One region of the Pseudarthrobacter sp. S3 genome, then DNA from elsewhere that is predicted to be linked to it. Evidence: predicted binding sites of a transcription regulator. Region 1 holds the regulator's gene; the other holds the start of a gene.
The links. The regulator HrcA, encoded in region 1, represses chaperone genes, less so after heat shock. The targets are predictions, from matches to a motif close to TTNGCACTCGNNNNNNNCGAGTGCNAA.
Positions count from the first base shown of each region.

Region 2: the regulator HrcA is predicted to act here: its motif matches at 3,662-3,688, upstream of ACQCSV_RS17345 (Hsp20/alpha crystallin family protein).

Region 1 is NZ_CP189583.1:2,111,945-2,120,911, forward strand. It holds gene lepA (translation elongation factor 4) at 28-1,881, shown strand; gene hemW (radical SAM family heme chaperone HemW) at 1,918-3,147, shown strand; gene ACQCSV_RS10140 (DUF4870 domain-containing protein) at 3,269-3,688, opposite strand; gene ACQCSV_RS10145 (DUF3097 domain-containing protein) at 3,818-4,666, opposite strand; gene hrcA (heat-inducible transcriptional repressor HrcA) at 4,814-5,827, shown strand; gene dnaJ (molecular chaperone DnaJ) at 5,905-7,032, shown strand; gene ACQCSV_RS10160 (16S rRNA (uracil(1498)-N(3))-methyltransferase) at 7,035-7,826, shown strand; gene ACQCSV_RS10165 (GerMN domain-containing protein) at 7,836-8,792, opposite strand.
Region 2 is NZ_CP189583.1:3,605,043-3,614,009, reverse strand. It holds partial or broken gene ACQCSV_RS17370 (helix-turn-helix transcriptional regulator) at 21-708, shown strand; partial or broken gene ACQCSV_RS17365 (zinc-binding dehydrogenase) at 777-1,631, opposite strand; gene ACQCSV_RS17360 (hypothetical protein) at 1,641-1,940, opposite strand; gene ACQCSV_RS17355 (phosphatase PAP2 family protein) at 2,354-3,133, shown strand; gene ACQCSV_RS17350 (MerR family transcriptional regulator) at 3,314-3,658, opposite strand; gene ACQCSV_RS17345 (Hsp20/alpha crystallin family protein) at 3,774-4,199, shown strand; gene ACQCSV_RS17340 (DnaJ domain-containing protein) at 4,275-4,628, shown strand; gene ACQCSV_RS17335 (hypothetical protein) at 4,678-5,055, shown strand; gene ACQCSV_RS17330 (hypothetical protein) at 5,047-5,274, opposite strand; gene ACQCSV_RS17325 (hypothetical protein) at 5,196-6,095, opposite strand; gene ACQCSV_RS17320 (GH1 family beta-glucosidase) at 6,192-7,739, shown strand; gene ACQCSV_RS17315 (hypothetical protein) at 7,736-7,864, opposite strand; gene ACQCSV_RS17310 (hypothetical protein) at 7,854-8,162, opposite strand; gene ACQCSV_RS17305 (phosphatase domain-containing protein) at 8,346-8,967, opposite strand, start outside.

The DNA of each region.
Region 1 (8,967 bases):
CATGAATGTCAACAGTAAGGACCCTGCGTGTCTCCCATGGCCCGCACCGCCCCGGTGCCCGCCGCGACTGATCCGGCCATCATTCGGAATTTCTGCATCATCGCGCACATTGACCACGGTAAATCCACCCTGGCTGACCGCATGCTGCAGTTTACCGGGGTGGTTAAGTCCCGCGATATGAAGGCCCAGTATCTGGATCGCATGGACATTGAGCGCGAACGCGGCATCACCATTAAGTCCCAGGCGGTCCGCATGCCCTGGGAGCTCGACGGGACCAGTTACGCGCTGAACATGATCGACACCCCCGGTCACGTGGACTTCACCTACGAGGTGTCCCGTTCGCTGGCGGCCTGCGAAGGGGCAGTACTGCTTGTTGACGCGGCGCAGGGCATCGAGGCGCAGACTCTCGCGAACCTCTACCTGGCAATGGAAAACAACCTCACCATCATTCCGGTGCTGAACAAGATCGACCTCCCGGCAGCTCAGCCCGAGAAGTACGCGGCCGAACTGGCCAGCCTGATCGGCGGCGACCCCGACGACGTGCTCCGCGTCTCCGGCAAGACCGGCATGGGTGTCGAGGTGCTGCTGGACAAGATCGTCCGCGACCTGCCGGCCCCAGTGGGGGACCCAAACGCCCCCGCGCGCGCCATGATCTTCGACTCCGTCTACGATACGTACCGCGGTGTGGTCACCTACGTCCGTGTGGTTGACGGCATGCTGCACCCCCGTGAACGTATCCAGATGATGTCCACCCGGGCCACCCACGAACTCCTGGAAATCGGGGTGAGTTCCCCGGAGCCCACCCCTTCCAAAGGCCTCGGCGTGGGCGAAGTGGGCTACCTCATCACCGGTGTGAAGGACGTCCGCCTGTCCAAAGTGGGCGACACCGTCACTAACCTGGCCAAGCCTGCGACTGCCTCCCTTCCCGGCTACGCCGACGCCAAGCCGATGGTCTTCTCCGGCCTGTATCCGCTGGACGGCACGGACTATCCTGTGCTCCGCGATGCGCTGGAGAAACTGATGCTTAACGACGCCGCACTGGTCTATGAGCCGGAAACGTCCGCCGCGCTGGGATTCGGCTTCCGGGTGGGCTTCCTCGGCCTGCTACACCTCGAAATCACCAGGGAGCGGCTCGAACGCGAATACAATCTGGACCTGATCTCCACGGCCCCCAATGTGGAGTACGAGGTAACGCTGGAGGACAAGAAGGTGGTCCACGTGACCAATCCCAGCGAATACCCCTCCGGCAAGATCGCCGAGGTCCGCGAGCCTATGGTGGCCGCCACCATCCTTGCTCCGAATGAGTTCGTGGGCGCCATCATGGAACTTTGCCAGAGCCGCCGCGGTGTTATCGGCGGCATGGACTACCTGTCCGAGGACAGGGTCGAAATCCGGTACCGGTTGCCGCTCGCTGAGATCGTGTTCGATTTCTTTGACATCCTTAAATCCAAGACCCGGGGCTACGGCTCGCTCGACTGGAAGGCTGACGGCGAGCAGGTGGCCGACCTGGTCAAGGTGGACATCATGCTCCAGGGCGAACAGGTGGATGCCTTCTCCGCCATCACGCACCGCGAGAAGGCTTATGCCTACGGTGTGATGATGACCGGCAAATTGCGCGAGCTTATTCCCCGCCAGCAGTTCGAAGTACCCATCCAGGCTGCCATCGGCTCCAGGATCATCGCCCGGGAAAGCATCCGCGCCATCCGCAAGGACGTTCTGGCCAAGTGCTACGGCGGCGACATTTCCCGTAAGCGCAAGCTGCTGGAGAAGCAGAAGGAAGGCAAAAAGCGCATGAAGATGGTGGGCCGTGTTGAGGTTCCCCAGGAAGCCTTTATCGCTGCGTTGACCACTGACGAGTCCAAGGACAAGGCCAAGAAGTAGTGATCACAGTGGCCGGCAACACCGGAGGCCCCTGCAATGCCTAGCATCCTTCCGCTCGGCGACCCGGCGCCGTCGGACGGTCTGCTGCCCGCCCAGGCGGTGGACGGTGCGGCACGCCGGGCCTTCGGACTGTACGTGCATATCCCGTTCTGCGCGGTGCGCTGCGGATACTGCGACTTCAACACCTATACGGCCACCGAGCTGGGCGGCGGAGCGTCGCAGGACGCCTACGCCAGCACGGCTGTGTCCGAAGTCGACTTTGCCGCCACCGCCCTGCGGGACTCGGGTCTGCCGGACCGTCCGCTGAGTACAGTCTTCTTTGGCGGTGGCACTCCTACGCTGCTCCCCGCGGAAGACCTCGCCCGGATCCTGACTGCCGCCGTCGGGCACTGGGGCCTGGAACCCGGCGCCGAAGTGACCACCGAAGCAAACCCGGACTCGGTCACCCCCGCATCACTGCAGGTGCTGGCCGACGCCGGTTTCACCCGGGTGTCCTTTGGCATGCAGTCCGCGGTACCCCATGTCCTGAAGGTCCTGGACCGCACGCACACGCCCAGCCGTGTGCCGCAGGTGGTCCAGTGGGCTCGGGACGCCGGACTGGCCGTGAGCCTGGATCTTATTTACGGGACGCCGGGGGAGTCCCTGGCGGACTGGCGGTTCTCCCTGGAGACGGCGCTGTCCTATCAGCCTGACCACATCAGTGCCTACGCGCTGATCGTGGAGGACGGCACCAAGCTGGCCGCCCAGATCCGCCGTGGTGAAGTCCCTGGAATCGACGACGACGACCACGCCGACAAGTACGAACTCGCCGACGAACTGATCGGCGCGGCGGGCCTCAGCTGGTATGAGGTCAGTAACTGGTCCCGGACGCCGGAGCAGGCATGTCGGCATAACCTGGCGTACTGGCGGGGGGACGACTGGTGGGGCATCGGACCCGGTGCACACTCACACGTCGGCGGAGTGCGGTGGTGGAACGTCAAGCACCCCACGGCCTACGCCGGACGGCTCGCGCAGGGGCTGTCACCGGCCGCCGGGCGGGAAACGCTCGACGCCGAAACCCGTGATGTGGAGCGCGTGATGCTTGAGGCCCGGCTCGTGTCGGGGCTGGCAACGTCAACGTTGGGTGAACACGGCCGGCACGCCGTGGCCGGGCTCATCGCGGACGGCCTGGTGGAGCCGCCGGCAGCCTTCCACGGCACGCTGGTTTTGACCCTGAAGGGGCGCCTGTTGGCCGACGCCGTGGTCCGCAGGATCCTGCCGGACTAACAGTGGTGGGCCCACGCCCGCAGGGTTCCCTGGCCGAGCCTGCGAGCTTAGCGCGGCGGTCCCTTCCCAACACTCGCAAGCTCGCGTCGGGGCCCTCGGGACGCCGCTTAGCGGGTGGGGACTACTTGATCCAGCGCAGGTTGTACTGGTAGCGGTGCGGCTGGCCCTTGTTGACATGGATGCCTGCGGCCACCGAGAAGCAGGTCAGGGCAATCCAGATCAGGGTGGCGATGACAGCGAAGATGTTTCCCACCACCGGAATAAACACCAGGACATTGGCCACCAGCGCAGCAATGGTGGGCGGCAGGCTGAAGTTCAGTGCTTCCTTGGATTCCTGGGCGGTAAACGGCCCGCGCTCACGGAAAATCAGGTAGATCAGCAGGGACGGAACACAGCCGAGAATCCCGCCGAAGTGCGCCAGCGTGGCCCACTGGCGGTCTTCGCTGGCCGTCAGCGGCAGCGCATTTGCCGGAACGCCCTGGTACTCGGAACGGCCCTGGCCGCCGTGATCGTCCCGGTGCTCGCGTGCGTTTTGTGCCACGGTTTTCTTCCTTCGAAAGTGCAATGGTGCTGGGTTGGAGAGTGCCGGACTGAAAGCAACTGCAGCGCCCGCAGTACCAAGAATACTGGTTCGGCCACCAAATGCCGCCGCGCGGAGCCGGATCCGGCGTTAAGGCACTGTCAGGAAGTCGATGACTTCCTCCACCCGCCCGAGCAGTGACGCCTCCAGGTCCGCATAGCTGCGGACTGCGCCCAGCAGCCTTTGCCAGCCAAGCCCGATATCTTCCTTCGTGGAGTGCGGCCAGCCGAATGCTGTCAGGATGCCGGTCTTCCAGTCCTGCCCGCGCGGCACCACCGGCCACTGTTCGAGGCCCAGGACCGCGGGCCGGATGGCTTGCCACACGTCAACGTAAGGATGACCGACGATAAGAACGTTGCCGGCAGCGCCGGGGGAAGCCAATACGGCGGCAGCGATGCGCGACTCCTTCGAACCCGGCACCAGGTGGTCCACCAGGACCCCCAGCCGGCGGCCGGGACCGGGACCGAACGCGGCCACCGCCCCGGCGAGGTCATCAATGCCATGCAAAGGTTCGACGACGATGCCCTCAACGCGGAGATCGTCACCCCAGACCTTCTCCACCAGTTCGGCGTCGTGCTTTCCTTCCACCCAGATTCTGCTCGCCTTGGCCACTTGGGCACGCTGGCCGGCCACGCGGACTGAGCCGGACGCCGTCCGGCCGGCCACCACGGGGGCGGCCTGCCTGGGCGCCGGGGGAACGAGCCGGATGGGCTGCCCCTCCAGGAGGAACCCGAAGCCGAGTCGGAAGGACCGGGACTTTCCTCGCCGGTCTTCGAGGGCCACCACATGCATGCCGCCGGACTTCTCCACCCGGGTCACCGCTCCCACCCAGCCGGACTGGACATCTTCAAGGACCATGCCGCGCGCCACGGGAACCTCAGGAAGTTCGCTCCTGACGGGCGCGGTGATCTCCTGCGGACCCCAGTTCTGGTAGTGCATGGATTGATTCCGCCTCGCCGCTAGATCCTGGCCCGGAATTTCGCCCGGAGCGGTACCAATGCTAACAACGGGGTGACTCATATTAGACTGTTAGCACTTAGGCATGTCGAGTGCTAACCCCGCAGCGATCACGGATGGAGGTGGAGTATGAGCGAGCCGCGCAAACTCGAAGTACTGCGCGCCATCGTGGAGGACTATGTGCACTCCCGCGAGCCAGTGGGTTCCAAAGCGCTCGTGGAACGCCACCACCTTGGCGTGTCCAGCGCCACCATCCGCAACGACATGGCGGCTTTGGAAGACGACGGCCTGATCACCGCCCCGCACACGAGCGCAGGAAGGATTCCCACAGACAAAGGCTACCGGCTGTTTGTGGACCAGATTTCAGCGGTAAAGCCGCTTTCCCAGGCGGAACGGCGGGCAATCCAGGCGCTGCTGGAGGGTGCAGACGATCTGGATGACGTCCTGGACAGAACCGTCAGGATGCTGTCGCAGCTGACCAACCAGGTCGCCGTCGTGCAGTATCCGCATCTGAGCCGCGCCACCATCCGCCACATCGAATTCGTCCTGCTTGCGCCGCAGCAGGTACTCGTGGTCCTCATCGCCACCACCGGCAAGGTAGAACAGCGTGTGATCGACGTAGGCCTGGACCTTGGCGACGACGCCGTCGCGGCGTTGCGGGCACACTTCCTCGGATCCCTCGCGGGCATCTCGCTGAGCCGACTGGCGCCCTCGCTGCCGGGGGTCGTTTCGTCCGTCAGCCCGGGCCAGCGTGCGGCGGCCCAGGCATTGGCCCACGGGCTGGAAACGCTCGCCCACAACACCCGCGAGGAACGCATGGTCATGGCCGGAACAGCAAACCTCGCCCGCTCCAATGTGGATTTTCCGCTCAGTATCGGACCAGTCCTCGAAGCCCTCGAGGAGCAGGTTGTCTTGCTGCGCCTCTTAGGCGACATGGCGCAGGATCCGAGGGGGGTGGCAGTCAGTATCGGGCGTGAAAACCCGTACGACGGGCTCGCGGAAGCCTCCGTGGTGGCCACGGGCTACGGACCAGACAGCACCGCCAAGATCGGTGTGCTGGGCCCCACCCGGATGGATTATCCCACCACCATGGCCGCCGTCAGGGCAGTAGCCCGTTACCTTTCAAGAATTCTGGGTCCGTAACAGTACTACGGTCCAGGCACGAAGAGCAGTGCCGGCAGCCCGCCTGCCGGCAGTACAACAAGGAAGAGATACGAACTTTGAGCAGCCACTACGACGTCCTCGGAGTCTCGCCGGAAGCCACCGGGGAAGAGATCAAGAAGGCCTACCGCAAGCTGGCCCGCACTCTTCACCCGGATGTAAACCCCGGGGATGATGCTTCGGACCGCTTCAAGGCCGTGACCCACGCCTACGAGGTACTTTCGGACCCGCAGAAGCGCCGGATCTATGACACCACCGGCAACGAGAACGGAACCGACAACGGGTTCGGCGGCGGCGGATACTCCGGCCAGGGCTTCGCGTTCCAGGATATCTTCGACACGTTCTTCGGCGCGGGCGGCTCCTCCGGCCCCGCGTCCCGGGTCCGCCGCGGCCAGGACGCACTGATCAGTGTCCGGATCGAACTGCGCGATGCCGTGTTCGGCGTCAACCGGAAACTCGAAGTGGACACCGCGGTCACCTGCCCCACCTGCAACGGGTCATGCTGCCGCGAAGGCAGCCACCCTGTCCGCTGCGATATCTGCGGCGGCAGCGGCCAGGTTCAGCGTGCGGTGCGCTCCATCCTGGGCCAGGTCATGACGGCGGCCCCGTGCGGCAGCTGCGAGGGGTTCGGGACGGTTATCAAGGACCCTTGCAACGAATGCAGCGGACAGGGCCGCATCCGCAGCCGGCGGTCCCTGACCATCAAGGTGCCCGCCGGAGTTGCCACAGGCACGCGGATCCAGCTCTCCGGGCAAGGCGAAGCAGGCCCGGCCGGAGGACCATCCGGGGACCTCTATGTGGAACTACGGGTCAACAACGACGCCACCTACGCCCGCGACGGCGACGACCTGCACGCAACGCTGCACATTCCGATGACAGCCGCCGCCCTGGGCACCGAGCTGTCACTGGAAACCTTTGACGGACTGCAGGAGATCGACGTCAAGGCAGGCACGCAGTCAGGGGAGATCATCACGCTCCGCGGACTCGGCGTGACGCACCTGCGCGGTTACGGCCGCGGGGATCTGATGGTCCATCTGCAGGTTGAGACGCCAGCCAAGCTGGATGCTGCGCAGGAGGACCTCCTGCGGCAGCTGGCGAAGCTTCGGGGCGAGCAGTTCACGGAAGGCAAACTGGCAGCCAGCGGCGGCGTCTTTGCCAAGCTGCGGGACCGGTTCGGTAACCTGTAGCGGTGAGCAATCCCGTTTTCTTCAGCGGTGCCGGGTCGCTCGACGAGCTGGTGCCCGGTGCCCGATTTGTCCTTCAAGGGCCGGAGGCACGCCACGCCGTGACCGTGAAACGGCTATCTCCTGGAGAGTCCGTGGACCTTGCCGACGGCGCCGGAAAACGGCTGACGGGAACTGTTGTCTCGGCGTCGCCTGCAGAGCTTACCGTGCAATGCTCCGCCGTCTCCGTGGAGGACCGGCACGACATCCGGCTGGTGCTGGTGCAGGCCCTCGCCAAGGGGGACCGCGACGAACTGGCCGTGGAAACGGCAACCGAACTCGGGATTGACGCCGTAATTCCCTGGCAGTCCGAGCGCTCAATCGTCCGCTGGAAGGGCGAGCGTGCGGCCAAGGCCCACGCGAAATGGCAGTCCGTGGTCACGGCGGCCGCCAAGCAGGCACGCCGCGCCTGGATCCCCGAGGTGCGCGCCGCCGTCGAAACGGCAGGCCTTGTGGCAGCAGTGGCGGCAGCGGATCTGGCCGTAATCCTGCACGAAGATGCTGTCCGGCCGCTCCGGTCCGTCCTGGAATCATGGCAGGGTGCCCAGGGTGCCCAGGGTGACGCCGGAGCCCAGGAAATTCTGCTCATCGTTGGCCCGGAAGGCGGAATCAGTCCCCGCGAAGTCACCCGGCTTTGCGACGCCGGCGCCATGACGGCCCTCCTGGGACACCACGTCCTCAGGTCATCCACGGCCGGACCGGCGGCGGTTGTCCTGGCGAGCGATGTCCTGGGACGCTGGACAGCGCCGGTCTCCTGAAGCGGCCTGCTACCGGACGCTGAAGTTCCGCGTGTCCAGATTCAGCTCCTGGCTGCTGCCGGCCGTCTCCACCTGCGAAACACGGAGCTCATAGTTCCCGGCGGACAGGCTCAGCGCAAGCGTGAACACTCCTGCCTGTGCCGCTTCGGCCGCTGCAGTGCTCTCCCCCGTGAGGTAGGGCGTCTTGTTCCCGTTTGCTTCGGCCCGCAGGATCTGCCAGCGAAGTTTACCGCCCGGAACCGTGCTGCGGCCGGTGATCTTGACGCTTCCGCCTGCAAGGTCTGTCCCTTCCTGCGGATCGATGATCCAGACAGGCGCCACCATTCCGGCAGCCCGGGACATGGGGTCGCCAAGCTGGACGTGGTTGAAGGCAATGTAGTCGGTGTGGCTATCCACCAGGATCCTGACCTGGATCTGCTGTCCGGAATCGATCAGGCCGGAACTCGCGGCCGCCGCCGTAGCGGTAAAGACCAGCTGCTGGATAGCGCGGCCGGCCATGTCAGCGTCGAGATTGCTGTTAAAGGCATCCTCCGAGACGTCGACGGTAATGACGTTCTTGCCGGAGATGGAGGAGGCGAGTTTCTCGGGATTCTGCCAGGGCGTGAAGAAATCCGGGTCAAGCGGCTTCTCCGACATCATGGCCCGCAGGGCGCGTGTCACGGGATTCTCCTGCTCCGGCACGTCCCGGAACTCCCGGTACAGGAACACGTTGTTGTTGCTTCGGCCAATCCAGTAGACGGGTGCCTTGTTGGAAGACTGTGTGGTTTCCAGGGGCGCGCTGGTGGAGGGGCCCCCGGGTGAGCCGGTGGCCGCCTGGCTGGGGTTTGCCGTCGGGGTGGTCCCGGGATTGGGCTCCGCGATGCAACCGGTGAGAAGGAGGAATGCTGCCAGTAGACCCAGGAGGCGTTGCGGACGGAAGCGCGGTGCGGCGCGTCTGGCAGTAAGGGGGGTCGCTGTTTCCGGCACTCTCGTGGCCTGTCCTTTCCCGGCTGTGAAATGGTGAGGCCTGGGCCCCGTGAGCCGGTCCCCGGACGGCTGTGATTTCCAGCATGGCATAGCCGGTTCTGCCAAAAGCACCAAATTCCGGCTGCCGGCGTAACTGCAACGGGAACGATACGCGCCTGATATGAAGTTGATACCT
Region 2 (8,967 bases), 1.5 Mb from region 1:
CAGGCGCTTACCGTAGGGGTATGGGAGATGTGCGCGCGGACATAAAGGAGTTTCTAAGTTCCCGGCGGGCGCGGATTTCGCCGGAGCAGGCTGGGTTGCCTGCGTACGGCGGGAATCGGCGGGTCGCTGGCCTGCCGCGTGAGGAAGTGGCGATGCTGGCCGGTGTTTCCGTGGACTACTACGTGCGGCTGGAGCGCGGCAACCTCGCCGGGGCATCGGAAAGCGTTCTGGATGCTCTCGCGCGCATGCTGAAGCTGGACGAAGCCGAGCGGGAGCATCTTTTTGACCTCGCCCGCGCCGCCGGTCCAGTCCGCAGGAGCCGCAGTAAACCTTCCAGTACGGTCCGGCCCGAGGTCCAGCAGGTGCTCGACGCGATGGCTGACGCGCCTGCGTGGGTTCGCAGCGGCCGCCACGGCATCCTGGCTGCCAACCGGATGGGGCGTGCCCTTTACTCGCCCGTTTTCCAAAGCGCGCACCGGCCTGTGAACACCACACGCTTTACTTACCTTGACTCACCCGGTAGTGGGTGACCTCGACCTGAACTACCAGTCCATGGAGCTGCCCAGTGAGCCGGGTCTGGTGCTGAATGTTTACACGGCACCTACGGGTTCGCCGACAGCTGATGCGTTGCAGCTTTTGTCCTCTTGGGCTGCCACGCACGATGATGTGGTCGCCGAACCAGGACCAACAGCCAAGCATCCGCAGTAACGCCGCGCTGCGGCCTTACTGCGGATGCCTGTCCAGGTAGCCATGGTTGTTTGCTTTCGAGGGTGGCGCTACGGACGGACCAGGACCTTCAGGGCCTCGCGGGAATCCATTGCGCGGTAGCCGTCGGGGACTTCGTTCAGGCTGATGGTTCGGTCGAACACCTTGCCCGGGTTGACGGTGCCGTCAAGGACGCCGGGCAGGAGTGTCTCGATGTAGGCGCGGACCGGGGCAGGGCCGCCGGTGAGCGTGATGTTCGGGCCGAACATGGAGCCGAAACCGATCGGGGCGTCCTCGTACTGGGGCACGCCCACGCGGCTGATGACGCCGCCCGGGCGGATCACGCCGAGGGCCTGGTCGTACGCCGGGCGGTGCCCCACACACTCAAGAACGGTGTGGGTTCCGTCGCCGCCGCTGAGCTCGCGCACCCTCTCGATGCCGGCATCACCACGTTCGGCGACCACGTCAGTGGCGCCGTATTCGAGGCCCAGGTCAGTGCGGGCCTTATGCCGGCCCATCAGAATGATCTGTTCGGCGCCGAGCTGCTTGGCGGACAGCACCGCCATCAGCCCGACGGCGCCGTCACCGATGACCGTGACAGTGGTCCGGGCGTTGACGCCTGCCTTGATGGCGGCGTGGTAGCCGGTGCCGTAGACGTCGGAAAGGGTCAGCAGGGACGGCAGCAGCTCACTGTTCTCGCCCACCGGGGCCTTGACCAGGGTGCCATCGGCGAAAGGCACGCGGACGGCCTCGGCCTGGGCGCCGCCGATCCCGCCGGAGGCCCAGAACCCGCCGTGGCGGCAGGAGGTCTGTAGGCCTTCACAGCAGAAAACGCAGGTCCCGTCGGACCAGGCGAACGGGGCGATGACGAAGTCCCCCTTCTTCAGGGTGGAGACGTCCTTGCCCGTTTCTTCGACGACGCCGATGTGCGGGTCTCACCGGCGGCGAGGGTGAGCACCGCAAGCCAGTTCACCCGGCATGGCCACCGAGTTCCGGTCCAGCCGGGGACCCGAGACAGCCACCGACGCCGGCGCGAACCCCTGCAGCGCGAGCGCACCGGGGTGGGCCTTCTTGATCAAGGTCCGCGGGCCATGCCTGACCACCCATGCGGTGTTGGTGTCCGGCGCGGATAGCAAGCGAGCCGCCGTCGCCACTACCAGGGCTGGCGCGTGCCGCGCCACATCGTTGAGGTGGTTCGCCACCGAGCGCCGCACGTACTCCGAGGGTCCCGGCACCGGGCGTCCAGAATCGGGAGGGACGCCTCCGGCTGAAGGACGACGGCGGGTACCCGCACCGCCCAGGGGAGGTACGGCCGTGTCCCCTCGCTGGCCAGCCGCCGGACATGCTCGCGCTCCACCCCGAGAAACCGGCGCCGGAAAGGGCACTGCGGAAGGTGCGCGCCGCGGCGGCGGCAACGTGCGGCCAATCCGTTCCCGGAGCGGCCACGGCCAGGATTCCGGTGAGTGTATCCACGCCCTGCCTGTTGATCAACTCATACATCACACCCACTGAGTCAGGCTACCCCGGCAGGCTGACGTGCCCGGCGCCACGGCGAACGGCAGGGCTGAGTGGGCCCAACACCGGGCAGAAGGGATAATCTTCACCGTAGGACTCCTCAACGGCTCAACGGCGAACGGACGGAAACGCAATGGCAGAGCAGACACGTAAGAACAGTCTTTGGCGAACCTTCCATGACAAGTTCGTGGTGGAGGAACGCTTTATGGAACCGGCCGCACGCACGGCTCTGTACCGCTCCGCGGTGGTCCTTATGGCCGTGGGGGCCCTGCTGTTCGTCATTACGCTCGTGGGCGTCCTGCAGAGCAACACCGGCCCGTGGGGTCCCGACGAATCCATCCGCAACTGGCTGGTCTCGCTCCGGTCCGAGACCCTCACGGCCGTGATGATCTTCCTCGCCGTTGTCTTCGGCCCCGTTGCCCTGCCCGTCATCGTGCTGGTGGTGACGGTGGTCTGGGGGTTCGCGGCCAAGCACGCCTGGCGGCCCATTATGCTCGCCGCCGCCATGCTCGCCGGCGTCGTGATATCGCAGATCATCCTGGCGATCGTCCAGCGCTCGCGGCCGCCCGTGGACCTGATGCTGTTCGGCGCCGACCACACCTTCTCGTTCCCGTCCGGCCACGTCCTGGGTGCCTGCGACTTCCTGCTGGTGACCACGTTCCTCGTCTTCTCGCGGCGGGAAAACCCGACGTCGGCAGTCTTCGGCTTCGTTGGTGCGGGCATCGGCATAGTTCTCGCCGCTGTGAGCCGCCTGTACCTCGGCTACCACTGGTTCAGCGACGCGCTTGCCTCGATTACGCTCTCGTTCCTGATCCTCGGTGCCGTCATCGCCCTGGATACGTGGCGGACCGCCCGAATCCCCGGCGAACGGATCACGGGCGAGCTCTCCAAAGCGGACACACCGGGAGATTAGCCGCGATGGCAACCGAGGATGATGTGCGGAGCATGTGCCTGGCACTGCCAAGTGTCACCGAGCGCAGCAGCTGTTGCTGGTCCGGCTGGCCCGTATCGGCACCGAGGAACTCGGCGAACTGCTGGCGGAGTCCTACCGGCTGGTGGGAGCAGAGCCTGAGCGACGCTGGGACCGTAGCCGCTACGCCTCCTGTCGTGGCCTGACCCGGCTGAGGGCGAGGCGTAGTTCGGCGTTCGCTACCTCGAGCGCCAATACTTTGGCGATGCCGGCAAGATTGAGCCCCTGATCCAGGAGTTCTCCGATGTGCAGGAGCAGTGCTACATCCGCATCACTGTACTGACGCGTGCCCCCGGCCGTTCGCTCCGGCAGGATCAGGCCTTTGGTCTCGTAGAGTCTGATGTTCTGCTGCCCGGTCCCTGCCAGCTTTGCCGCCACAGAGATGGCATACAGTGCCTGCCCGGCCCGAGGACCCGGTTTCCGTCCTGGTGTTCCACCGACCGCGTCCACTCCAAAATTCCCTCCCATGATGTTGCATCAGTCTCGCACGAGTGCTATAAAAAATCTATATCCACCAACACAGATAACCGATGGTGGGTAGATGAACTGAATTCAACATCTCAAACTGAAGGAGTGAGAAATGATGTTGATGCGTACGGACCCGTTCCGTGAGCTGGACCGGCTCGCCCAGCAGGTCTTCGGAACCGCCGCCCGGCCGGCGGCCATGCCTATGGACGCCTGGCAGGAAGACGGCGTGTTCGTGGTGGCGTTCGACCTCCCGGGCGTCAAGACCGATTCGGTGGACCTCAACGTTGAACGCAACGTACTGACTGTCCGGGCGGAGCGCCAGGATCCCACGCAGCCCAATGTGGAACTGGTGGCTTCAGAGCGGCCGCGCGGGGTGTTCAGTCGCCAGCTGATCCTAGGTGACACCCTTGATGCGGACAACATCACGGCCAGCTACGACCAAGGCGTCCTAACGCTGCGCATCCCGGTGTCGGAGCAGGCCAAGCCGCGCAGGATCGAGATCGAAAACAAGCAGGGGTCCCTGCACGAGATCGGCAAGTAGGCCCGGACTGCCGGGGCGCCGGTTGCGGCCGGTGCCCCGGCGCCGTCGCCGTAAGATTCCCCGGAAAGTACCGCAATGACCAGCCAGCCGGACTACTACGCCGCCCTGAGGGTGAAACCCGATGCCAGCCAGCAGGAGATTTCCCGTGCCTACCGTGCGCTGATGCGCAGCCACCACCCCGACATCGACGGCAGGCCAGCGGGTGAGTGCGACGTCGATGATGGAGAGCTGCTGCGGATCATGCAGGCGTACGCTGTGCTTGGAGACCCGGCGCGGCGCGCGGCCTACGGCCGGAGCCGCAACAGAAAAAGCGCGCCGGATGGCACCACTAACGTCATCCCGATCCGGGACGTCAGCAACCGGTACGTCCCGGCCGGCAACATCATCAGGATCACGCCGGTGCGTTGGGAAAGCGGGCCGTGGGCATAAAACCTAAGCTAAGACGACAGCCATCACCGCGAGGAGGCGGACAAAAACAATGAGCGACTGGCGCCGCTACGACTCCCACCTGATTCCTGCCTTCCACGAACGCTTCGAACGGCGCTGGGGCAAGGGCTCTGCGCCGTTCCTGGACCCCGAAGCCCACGAAGAACCGGTGCCCCGGGCCCAATGGATCAACCCTGCCACCGGCGCGGCCCTGGCAGTGGTTCCCGTATGGACCAAAGAGGACGAGCAGCAGCGGTCGTATGGGGTGTTCTATCTTCCACCCGCCGGCGACGTCTGGGTGCTGCGGCCCGGATACACCGGCTATCTGGAGCCGGCAGACGGCGACGCGGAGCAGCTCGTCACGCTCCGGAATGATGCCTTCCGGAAGGCCGTGGCGCACGCCAAGGAGTTCCTGTTCGGCTCACAATGAGCCGGCCGCGTCCGTGCCGCTGCCCAGCAGGCTGCGGGTGAGGGTTTCGGCGTCGGCCATCAGGTCCTCCACGGCTGCAGCAAGGTGTGAATCGGACACCGGCGCGTCGTCCAGCGCCGCGGCCACCACGGCCCGACGGATCAGTTCCAGGGCGAAGGAGGCGGTGGTTCCCGCCGTCCGTTCCGCCGCGGCATCCAGCGCCGCGGGGCTGAATGCCACCAGGCGGCCGTAGAGTTCCAGCAGACGGATCCGCTCGGCATGGGCCGGCAGCGGGATCTCCACCGCGAGGTCCACCCGGCCCGGGCCATGCTGGCTGCCTCGGAGATCCTGGCGAGCGAACCGCCCGAGAGGAGGATCGCCGTCGAGCCTTGACTCTGGCTCAGCAGGTGCCGCACGGTGTGCGTTTTGCCGGTCCCGGGCCGGCCGTACAGCAGGATGCCGCGTTTGAGGTGCTGGCCGTGCTGCTTGAGGGATGACCGGTGCGTGGCGATGCCCACGGTGTGGTCCGCGACGTTCTGCAGCAGGCCGTCGGGCATGATGACGTCCGACGCCGGGAGGCTGGGGCGGTGGTGGAACGTCACCCCGGCCGTGCTCGGCCCATAATCGGATATCACCATTGAGATGACTTGGCCCTTGAGGACGCTGTTGTTGTCCATCAGGAGACGGAACTCGGCCAGGAACCTGTTTGCTGTTCCCGGCCCGGTGGCCAGCACTTCCAAGGTGGCCGTTTGACGCCCGGTCCGCGGGTCAGCGTCGCGCTGGAAGACCGCCAGCTTGTGTCCTTCGAAGCTGAAGAGCCAGAGCCCCATGGCCACCGCCTGGCGCTGCGTATCAGGTCCTACGGCAAGGTTGGTGTAGTCGGGCTGGGCGAGCGGAAACTGGGGAAACAGCTGCGACTGCTGCAGCATATCGCTGAGTGTCTGGTGTTGCCGCTGGGCGCCGCCGATTCCCACCAGCCTGCTGTCCGGATCCTGATCGGCGAACTCCGCCATCAGGATGTCCGCGTCCACAAACCGGTGCGGCGGGATGTTTTCCACCATGCACAGACCCTAGCAGGGACGCTCGTCAGCAGCCCGGCCGTATGTCATTCTGGGACGTACCCGTTCCACGCTTTCTCTTTCATAAGGGCTGACTCCATGCACATTTCCGCCAAGGACCTGGCCGCCATCATCCCGGCGGACTTCACGCTGGGAGTGGCAACCGCAGCCTTCCAGATCGAGGGCGCGCTCACCGAGGATGGGAGGGGCCCGGCGGGCTGGGACGTGTTTTCGGCCAAGGAAGGCACCATCGTGGATGACCACAGCCCGGCTGTGGCCTGCGACCACTATCACCGCATGCCCGGCGATGTTGCCCTCATGAAGCAGCTGGGCGTCGACTCGTACCGGTTCTCGCTGTCCTGGCCGCGGATCCAGCCCAACGGCAGCGGCCCGGTGAATCCTGCCGGGCTGGACTTCTACGACCGGCTCCTGGACGAGCTCCTGGCCAACGGTATTTCGCCCATGGTCACCCTCTATCACTGGGACACTCCGCTGGCATTGGACGACGCCGGCGGCTGGATGAATCGCGATACCGCCCATCGACTCGGGGAGTTCGCCTCGATTGCCGCTGCTGCGTACGGTGACCGTGTTGCCCGTTGGGTCACCATCAACGAGCCCGCCACAGTCAGCACCAACGGCTACACCATGGGCCTGCACTCGCCGGGCGAAGCCCTTATGCTCAAGGCGTTGCCCACCGTGCACCACCAGCTTCTGGGCCATGGGCTCGCGCTGCAGGCATTGCGGGCGGCGGGGGTCCCGGGCGAGATCGGGATGACCAACGTGTACTCGCCCATGGTCCCGAACTCCATCAACCCCCTGGACCGGATCAGCGCTGGCCTGATGGACATTGCACAGAACCGGTTGTACGCGGACCCAGTTCTCACGGGCCAATATCCGGATATCATCCGCGCCGCGAAGTTCTTCGGCTCCTTCGACCATCCGGACGAGGACATGGAGATTATCTCGCAGCCGCTGGATTTCTATGGACTCAACTACTACATGCCCACCAAGGTAGCCGTCGGTCCCGGCGACGGGGCGGTGCCGGCCACCATGGCGGAGGCCATGGGCAGCGACCTGAGTTCAGCCGGCAACGGCTCCACGCCGTTCCACGTGGAGGCCTGGCCCGAAGCAGACATCACCGCTTACGGCTGGCCGGTGAAGCCCGAGTACATGGGGGTGGCACTGAAGGAAATGGCGGAACGGTACCCGCATCTTCCGCCGGTGATCATCACCGAGGGCGGGGCCAGTTTCGAGGACATCATCGTCCGCGACAAGTCCACCAACACCACCTTCATTCCGGACGAGCGGCGGCTGAAATACCTGTCGGACCACATCGAGTCAGCGCTGAAGGCCACGGCTCCCGGCGGCGAAGCGGAGGGCATAGACCTCCGCGGCTACTACGTGTGGTCACTCATGGACAATTTTGAATGGTCGGCAGGCTACAAACAGCCGTTCGGCCTGCTGCATGTTGATTTCGAGACCCTGGAGCGCACGCCGAAGGCGTCCTACTTCTGGCTTCAGGAGCTCATCGAGGAGCGTAACCTTGCCGCGGCGGCGGGTGCCGCCGTCGCGCAGGCCATGGAACCTGACGCAACGGAAGCGCCCGACGACGGCGTGGCCACCTCGGGTGCCACCCCTAGAACCTAGCCGCCGTGGTGCGCGTCTTCCGGGTCTTCGGGGGAGTCATCGCGCCGTTTCTTCTGTAGCTTACTGGCGCTCACCAGCCGTAGCGCGGTCACCAGCAGGATCCCGCCAAGCACGTTAAAGACCACTACATTGGAACCAGCCGAGCCATTGTAGGTAGTCGATGTCGGCACCCGCGTGGATGGCACCGAAGATCGTGATGGTGCTCCCCGCCAACACGGCAAGACACACGGTTTTCCAGCTAAAGCCGGCGCCGAGAAAGTAGGTGGCTTCCTTCGTGATGGTCCCGCTCCACTGCGGGAACGCTGTCATGATCAATGCCATGAAAAGCCAACCGCCCACCAGGTTGGCAATGAGTGTGCCGCCCCAGAGCTTCCCGAGCTGCGCGTAGCTTGCCTCGCGTGCGACGACTGCGGCAATGGGCACCAGGAAGCCTTCCGTGAACAGTTCAGCCGCTGCGCGCCTTCCTCAACCGTGCGGTCGAAGAATTCCTCAACCTCCTCTTCAACCGGGCTCGAATTATCCCCAAGTTCCCGTCGCCGTGCATCGCCGTCGGTGTCGCTCATTCGTGTCGCCTATCCGCCTGAAAGTGTTGCGGATCCCCGGAATCTAGAGGAGGTCCAGGAGCTTGAGCTGTTTGGCCATACCGGCGCCGTCGGGCGAATAGATCCAAGGCACCACCGAGGTGGTGTGGTCGCCGTCCTCGGAGTGCCCGCCGGCGAAGACGGACTCGCTGACGGAGAGCTGCCGGATGGCGATGGCGGCCACCTTGTCGGCGTTTTCCTGCGCGAAGCCTGAATAGATCTGCTCGTCGTGCTGGCCGTTGTCGCCGATCAGGAGCCACCGCATGTCTGGGAATTCCTTGGCGAGGCGCTCCAGGTTGCGGTGCTTGTGCTCCCGCCCGCTGCGGAACCAGCGGTCCTGGGTCAGGCCCCAGTCGGTGAGGAGGAGGGCCCCCGAGGGATACATGTTCCGACTCAGGAACCTCGCCAGTGTGGGGGCGGCGTTCCACGGACCCGTGGACAGATAGATGACCGGCGCGTCCGGGTGTTCAATGGTGAGCCGTTCCAGCAGGACCGCCATTCCCGGAGTCGCCATTCGGGCCCGTTCGCTGAGGACAAACGTGTTCCACAGGGCTAGGAACGGCCTCGGCAGGGCGGTGACCATCACGGTGTCGTCAATGTCGGACACGATGCCGAACTTCGCATCCGCTTCGATCACCTGGATCAGC